Regions from separate parts of the Synechococcus sp. CC9902 genome, predicted to be linked through region 2. Evidence: predicted binding sites of a transcription regulator. Region 2 holds the regulator's gene; the other holds the start of a gene.
What was found. Region 2 encodes NtcA, which controls nitrogen genes in cyanobacteria. Its sites were predicted from a motif close to GTANCNNNNGNTAC; they were not measured.
Positions count from the first base shown of each region.

Region 1: SYNCC9902_RS11505 (molybdenum cofactor guanylyltransferase) is a predicted target of NtcA. The motif match lies at 2,021-2,034, and genes of this name have one in related genera.

Region 1 is NC_007513.1:2,178,099-2,182,027, reverse strand. Features, by position in the region: gene SYNCC9902_RS11515 (nitrate reductase) at 1-253, opposite strand, end outside; gene SYNCC9902_RS11510 (MFS transporter) at 336-1,877, opposite strand; gene SYNCC9902_RS11505 (molybdenum cofactor guanylyltransferase) at 2,140-2,733, shown strand; gene moaA (GTP 3',8-cyclase MoaA) at 2,730-3,767, shown strand.
Region 2 is NC_007513.1:1,979,949-1,983,877, forward strand. Features, by position in the region: gene thyX (FAD-dependent thymidylate synthase) at 1-168, shown strand, start outside; gene dcd (dCTP deaminase) at 224-817, opposite strand; gene SYNCC9902_RS10500 (cob(I)yrinic acid a,c-diamide adenosyltransferase) at 817-1,428, opposite strand; gene rph (ribonuclease PH) at 1,570-2,301, shown strand; gene ntcA (global nitrogen regulator NtcA) at 2,377-3,093, shown strand; gene SYNCC9902_RS10515 (DUF3084 domain-containing protein) at 3,121-3,929, shown strand, end outside.

The sequences.
Region 1 (3,929 bases), 200 kb from region 2:
CACTGAAGTTGCTGCGGAACAGTGGTTGGCGGAGCCGACCACTGGCGAGGGTTTCGCCGACGGTGGCACCTTTGATGCACACCTGACCGAGGCTGGAGGGATGTTGCCGGTCGCCACGGGCTGTCCACATTGGGTTGCCTTCCGCATCCCTACGGACAGGTCGACCTTTCTCAGCAGGGGGTAGGAGTTCAAGGCCGCAGCCCACTCCGCAGTAGGGGCATTGGCTGCGCACGCTGCGGGGGCTTTGGGTCATATGGAAACAAAAGAAGAACAAAAGCCCGGGGTCGATGCCCCGGGCACAGCTGCAATGTCAGACCACTGCAGATTTGAACTGATTAGGCGACTTCGCCTTCATGCAATTCATCGAAGGAGCCTTTTGGTTCCTTAAGGAAGAAAAAGCAGAAAAAAGCGACGATTAGACCAGCTACACCAAGGATCTGGAAGAAGGCGCTGTTGGAGGCAGCGATCACCTCGGGAGTTGGTTCTCCGCCACCGCCCATCCACATCGGTAGAAGGCTGAAAATCGTGAGGTAAGTCACCGCACCAACGTTGCCGTATGCACCGACGAGTCCGGCCACCTGTCCAGTGACGCGACGTTTAACAAGAGGAACTAATGCGAAGGTTGCCCCCTCGCCAGATTGCACGAAGAAGGACGCGAGCATCGTGATCGCCACGGCTATGACGATTCCGGTAGTACCGGTGAAGGTACCGGGTTTGATCATGCTCATCACCAAGTAGCCAACTCCCAATCCAGCAGTGAGGAAGCCCATCGTGTTTTTCCGGCTACCAACCTTGTCGGAGATCAGGCCTCCAGCGGGACGAGCGACCAGGTTCACGAAGGCGAAACAGGACGCCAGGATGCCTGCCGTGGCCTTCGGAAGGTCGAAGGTGGTTTCAAAGAATGTTGGCAGCATTGAAACCACTGCGAGTTCGGAGCCGAAGTTCACGATGTAAGTGAGCTCCAGAATCGCCACTTGGCGGAACTCGTAGCGATCTTCTTTGGGATAAACCTTGGTGCCAAGGATGAGTTCTCTGTTAGTCCGGACGATTCCCCAGGTTTGGAAAGCAAACCAAATTGCCACCGCTCCAATGGCCAGTGGGTAGGTGCCGGCATTGAGGAAGCCCACCTTTTGAAGACGCCAGCAAAGGACGCACAGGATTGCAGCGAAGGGCACATTCATTCCCAGCAAACCCCAGAAATCGCGCATCGACGTGACTTCTAAGCCTGCGGTTTTTGAGGGTCTTTGGTAGGTCTTGCCTGGAGGCGTATCGGTGACGTTGAAGAAGTAGAAAACGCCGTACACAGCGGAAATAATTCCGGTGAGTGCAATGGCCCCACGCCAGTTCAAAACAGCACCGGAGGGCAGTTCAAACCCACCTGAGAATGAGAGGAATCCGGCGAGGGCCACCATGGTGAGGGCGGAGAAGGCGGAGCCGAAGTTGCCCCAGCCGCCGTAGATGCCTTCGGCTAAACCTATTTCTTTCGGTGGGAACCATTCGGCCACCATGCGGATCCCGATTACGAAGCCGGCGCCGACGATGGAGAGCAGAAGACGGGCCACCACAAGTTGGTTGAAATCCTGGGCGGACGCAAATAGCAGGCAGGGGATGGCTGAAAAGACCAGGATCCCTGAGTAAGTAAGCCGAGGCCCATATTTATCCAGCAACATGCCGATGAGCACGCGCGCTGGGATGGTGAGGGCCACGTTGCAAATGGCTACGGTGCGGATCTGACCAAGCGTGAGTCCAAGATCCGCTTTGACGGTGGTGGCTAAAGGGGCCAGATTGAACCAGACCACGAAGGTCAGGAAAAAGGCGAACCAGGTGAGGTGGAGAGTCCGATACCTACCTTGGAACGACCAAAGGTCGCGAAGCATTAGGGAGTGGTTAGTTACGCCGCAGGCTTCAAAAAAAAGTGCCCGAGGATGATGAAACGGTCTAAAAACATCCGCTTATGGGACTATTTAATCAATAACGGATGATATTTTTGGTGCAAATAGCTACCAATAAATTTATTTTTGTATCCTGTGTTACATCTACCTTGCTGATGGGATTCATCAGTCATTCCGCATAGCTTTGATTAAGTAGTTGTTGCGACAGTTTTTGGTGCTGCCTTGGTTCGAGATTTCTTTCAGAAGGATGAATTGTTTGGTTAGATCACTCCGGGTTTGTCTTCTGAGTGGTGGGACGAGCCGGCGGATGGGGCGCGATAAAGCATTGCTGCCGCATCAGAAGGGTGGTGTGTGGCTAACGGCAATGATTAAACAGTTGATGCCATTGGGCTTGCCGGTTGTTGTGGTCAGCCGGCATCAGGCTCATGCGGACGTCTTGGCGCATCAATCTGGGCTGAAATTTGTGTTGGAGCCACCTCCCTGGAATGGCCCATTGCAAGCTCTCGACTGTGTTTTGTCATCGGGATCAGATGGTGCTTGGCTTGTGCTGCCGGTCGATATGCCCAAGCTCACGACCGCGGTTTTTCGCCAATTGATTGAGGCTTGGCGACGACACCCCAACAAGGTGGCTGTGGCCCATGACGGTGAGCAGCTTCAGCCGCTTTTGGCCATTATTCCTTCGGGAACTCCCTTCCAAACGTGTTTGTCAGAGCAGCTGTCCCGAGGTTGCTATCGCTGGTTGGACTGGTTGGACCGGGTGCCCTATGAGTCAGTGGTGCTGCCGTCGGGGTGTTTGCTGAATGCCAACAAGCCGAAGGATCTGTTGGTGTTGTCGGAATGACTGATGCGACATCCAATTTGGATTCGCATGGGCGCCCACTGGGTGTGTTGCGTTTGTCGCTGACGGCCCGCTGCAATTTGGCGTGCCCCTACTGCTGCCCTGATTCTCGCGATCCAGAGGGAATGCTCGATTTGCAGGATCAGTTGCGTTTAATTCGTGTCGCTTGTTCTTTGGGAGTTCATACCGTCAGGCTGACCGGCGGGGAGCCATTGCTCAGTGATCGCCTTGAGCCGTTGCTGGCTGCGATTGCCTTGGATCGACCCGCTGGTTTGAAGGAATTAGCTCTGACGACGAATGGGGTTCTGCTGTCGCCTGAGCGGGCTTTGAGGCTCAAGTGTGCTGGTTTGGACCGTATAACGATCAGCCTGGATGGTGCGGATGCAGCCAGTGTTGCTCGCATGGCTGGTTTGCAAGGTGGGACTCCAGCTGGCCAATCCTTGTTGGATCAGGTGTTGGTGGGACTAGAGGCGGCTCGATCGGCTGGCTTCAATTCGTCTCACGGTGCTTTGAAGCTCAATGCGGTGATTCAGAAAGGCCGGAATGATGATCAGTTGATTCCGTTGGCCCGGCTGGCCCGTGATCGCGGGTTGGAGTTGCGTCTGATCGAATATATGGATGTGGGAAGCCGTAACGGTTGGTCGCTTGCTCAGGTGATGCCTGCCATGGAGATGGTGCAGTGCGTGTCATCGCACTGGCCCCTAGATCCGGTTGGCCGTTCATCAAACTCCACGACATCGCGGTGGCGGTATCGCGATGGCGCTGGCTATATCGGTGTGATTAGTTCAATTAGCGCGCCGTTTTGTGGAGATTGCAATCGGATTAGGGTTACTGCAGATGGTCAAGTATTTACTTGTTTATTTGCATCGCAGGGCGTAGATCTTCGGCCTTATTTAAGAACTGACGAATCAGAGACTCAACTTCGTGAATGTTTGTCTGAATTGTGGACTCGGCGCTCTGATCGTTTTAGTGAAGAGCGAAGTCTGCAGATTGATAAAGAGAAATCCCATGCCGAAATGGCTTATCTGGGGGGATGACTGCCTGATGCTGTTTATTGGCTGTCAATGAAATCGTTTTTAGTTTTAGAAACCTTTTCCTTTGGTTGCCCTAAAGCGCGTGAAAGTGCTTCCTGCAGTCATCAAGAGTGATCACGCACTCAACGCCTTGGTCTCGATTCACCACGCGATAGGTCTGACCAG
Region 2 (3,929 bases):
ACGCTCAGAGCTTTCCTACATTTCATGGATCTAAGGGCCAAACTCGATGCCCAACAGGAAATCCGCGAGCTTTGTGATCTGATGTGGCCCCATCTCCAAGCCTGGACGCCAGAATTTGCCGCTTGGTATGAAAAAACAAGGCTGCACAAAGCCCGTCTCGCTCCATAAAAACAGATAAGTAGCGAAGTTAATTAATAATTTTTAGTTGAAAATTGAAGCATTATTACACCTTGGCTAAGGTGACACGTTCAGGCTGATGTTGATATTTTCCTTGACGATCGCTGTAGGTAGTAGAACAAGGCTCGCCTTCAAAAAATAGCAACTGACAGATGCCCTCATCTGCATAAATACGGCAATCAGCCCCTGAACTATTGCTGAATTCAAGGGTGAGGTGACCTTCCCAACCCGCCTCTGCAGGCGTGGTGTTCACGATAATTCCGAGCCGAGCATAAGTACTTTTTCCAAGACAAATAACTGTGATATTGGGAGGAACTTTCATCTTCTCTAAAGCCACACCGAGGCCATAGGAATGGGCCGGAAGAATGAAATAACGACCGTCTTCATCTTCATGCAACGGTGTGGGTTCAAGGTTGGCTGGATTGAACCGTTTCGGATTCATCACCGTGCCAGGTACGTGCCTAAAAATCAAAAACTCTTGCGGCGACAGCCGAAGGTCATAGCCATAGGACGAACACCCAAAACTGAGCACAGGGCTTTCGCGCTTATCGGGATCAAGGTGGCGAACCAGCCCCGACTGGAATGGCTCGAGCATGCCCTGCCCGGCTTGTTCCGTAATCCAACGATCACACTTGAGCATCAGAAACCTCGGCGTAGTTCCGTGACTTGATCAGCCATCGCCACAACATTGGAAGGGATGGCGGGCCCAGTGATGATCACATCCATCGAGCCTGGTCGTTGCTCAAGAGCTGAAAGCACTTCAGCTTCATCGATGTAGCCAAAGCCGATGGCCAGGCCAATCTCATCAAGAACGAGCTGATCAAGATCTCCAATCATGAGGTGCTGACGACAAATCGCCCAGACCGCTTGCACCGCATCACGGCAACCATCCAAGTTCGGCTCCGCTACGCAAGCGGGAACATCAGGGCGCAGCCAGACAAGTCCTCCACATAACTGCACATGGCCCGATGGGCCCTGTTGCACACCCCCCTTCAAAAACTGACTTATCAAAACGCGGCTACCGAGCCCAGCTGCTCGCACCGCCTGGCTCAGCACATTGGAAAAACTGCCGCGATAAGGAGCTGTATGCACCTGAAGCTGACCCTCTGGAGCGACTAGATGCAGGGCTGGCGGCGGCGGTTGCGTTGCATTCGGAACTGGCCTCAAACCAACTCGTTCTGTGGAACGCTGATCGCCATCGAGAGAACGAATCTCTTGGGATTGATGGCGGTCGGTCAGGCTTGCGATCATCGGCTCAGGTCACGCCGGGACAACCCGGAAGACCTTGAATGTAGCGGCGTTATGCCATTCCACAAGGCAATCGACACTACCCATGGTGGCTCAAGCGCAAAGCGGAGGGAACTGCGAGGCTGACGTCACTTCTTCTGAGCCATGAGCGATCCATCCCAGTCCCGAGCCGATGGCCGCTGCCGCAATGCTCTGCGCCCGTTTTCCGTGACTTGGGATCCAATGGGATTCGCCTTGAGTTCAGTCACTGTGAGAACCGGTCGAACAACTGTTCTCTGCAGCGTTTGCCTCGATGACAACGTGCCGCGCTGGCGTCGAGGCGAAGGGCTCGGGTGGCTCAGTGCTGAGTACCGCCTCCTACCCGGGTCAACACCGCAACGGCAAGGGCGTGAGTTGATGAAGCTGTCCGGCCGCACCCAAGAAATTCAACGTTTGATCGGGCGCAGCCTTCGGGCCGCCGTTGACATGGCACAACTGGGAGAGCGAACCTTGCTGATCGACTGCGACGTGATCCAAGCGGATGCAGGCACCCGCACAGCGGCCATCACCGGGGCCTGGCTGGCGTTGCACCGGGCCTGTAGCCGCCTCGTTTCCCAGGGGATTCTTGAGAACTCCCCTCTTCAAAGCCAAGTTGCTGCTGTCTCCGTTGGGTTAGTGGACAGCCAGGCGCTGCTAGACCTCGACTACAGCGAAGACAGTCGAGCTGAGGTCGATCTCAATGTGGTGCAAGCGGACGATGGCCGACTGCTTGAAGTTCAGGGAACCGCCGAGGGCGCGCCATTCAGCCGTGCCCAGCTGGATGCACTCCTGGACCTGGCTGAACCCGGCCTCCGACAACTGATGGAGGCTCAGCGGCAGGCCCTTGTATCTGAGTGAACACTCAATGCGTAATAACCGCTACAGGACACATCCAGGCAGATCCGTAACTTTCAAAGCAATCGCGAGCCAGTCATGAGCACCAGCACTGGTTTTACCCGCTATGCACCTCTTAGTAACGCCGTAGCGAACACTCAGCCCTCAGGTCCTCGATCGTTGATGGAGGTGATCCGTGGGCTGGAAGGTGCCAGCACGGAGATGGTGGAGCGAAATAAAACAATTTTTTTCCCGGGAGACCCGGCGGAACGCGTTTATCTGATTCGACGGGGCGCTGTGCGCCTTTCAAGGGTTTACGAATCTGGTGAAGAAATCACGGTTGCTCTCCTCAGGGAAAACAGCCTGTTCGGTGTGCTGTCTTTACTCACTGGTCAACGCTCGGATCGCTTTTATCACGCAGTCGCCTTCACCCGCGTTGAGATGGTGACGGCACCTGCCACCTCAGTGCGCAACGCGATTGAAGCGGATACGGCTGTTGGACTCAGGCTTTTACAAGGCCTCTCCAGCAGGATCCTGCAAACCGAAACGATGATCGAAACGCTCACGCATCGGGATATGTCGTCCCGGCTGGTGAGCTTTTTACTGGTGCTTTGCCGAGACTTCGGAGTGCCTGATGAACTAGGAATCACGATTGATCTTCGGCTGTCTCATCAAGCGATCGCTGAAGCCATTGGCTCAACCCGCGTAACAATCACGCGTCTGCTGGGAGACTTGCGTCAATCCGGTCTCGTACAGATTGACCGCAAGAAAATCACCGTTCTCGATCCGATCGCCTTGGCCAAACGGTTCAGCTGATCGCATCTGCAGCCGAGGGCTAATGCCATGAGTGGCTGGCTGCTGATTCTGTCCCTCCTAATCCTCGGGGGCATTCTGTCCACCCTCGGCGATCGCCTTGGCAGTCGAGTCGGTAAAGCTCGTTTGAGCTTGTTCAACATGCGACCCCGGCGCACTGCTGTGGTGATCACGGTGCTGACGGGCAGCCTGATCAGCGCCCTCTCGCTTGGCCTCATGCTTTTGGTGAGTCGGCAACTGCGGGTTGGGCTATTCGAACTCGATACCCTCCAAGCGCGACTGAAAGACAGCCGTGAGCAACTCGATGCCGCCGAACGCGAGCGCGTCGAAACCCGCAGAGCAACCGTACGGATCGAAGCAGAGCTCAAGGCAGCGGAACAACGGGCCAACACCCTTCGGCAGGAGTTGGCTCCTTTACAGAAGCAACGTCAAACCCTCGAGGCCGACAGAGATCGCCTCAGCCGCGACATCGCTGCTCGAGATCTGGATATCCAAAGAACCGAAGCCGAACTCAACACGGTGCGCAACCGCATCAAGTTGGGGGAACGAGAATTGAAGGATCTGGAACGCAATCTTGTCGCCCTTCGCCGCGGTGCTGTTGTTCTGCGCAGTGGGCAAATACTTGCAACCGCGACCGTGCGGATGGAATCACCCGATCAGGCCAAACAAGTGGTCGATCGCCTGCTGCAAGAAGCCAATTTCAATGCCTACGGCAAAGTCTTGCCAGGCCAAGCCCCTGATCAACAAATCATTCGTGTTCCTCGTAGCGACGTGAACCGCTTACAGGGAATCATCAGCAAGCCAGGAACTTGGGTGATCTCGCTGCGATCCGCCACCAA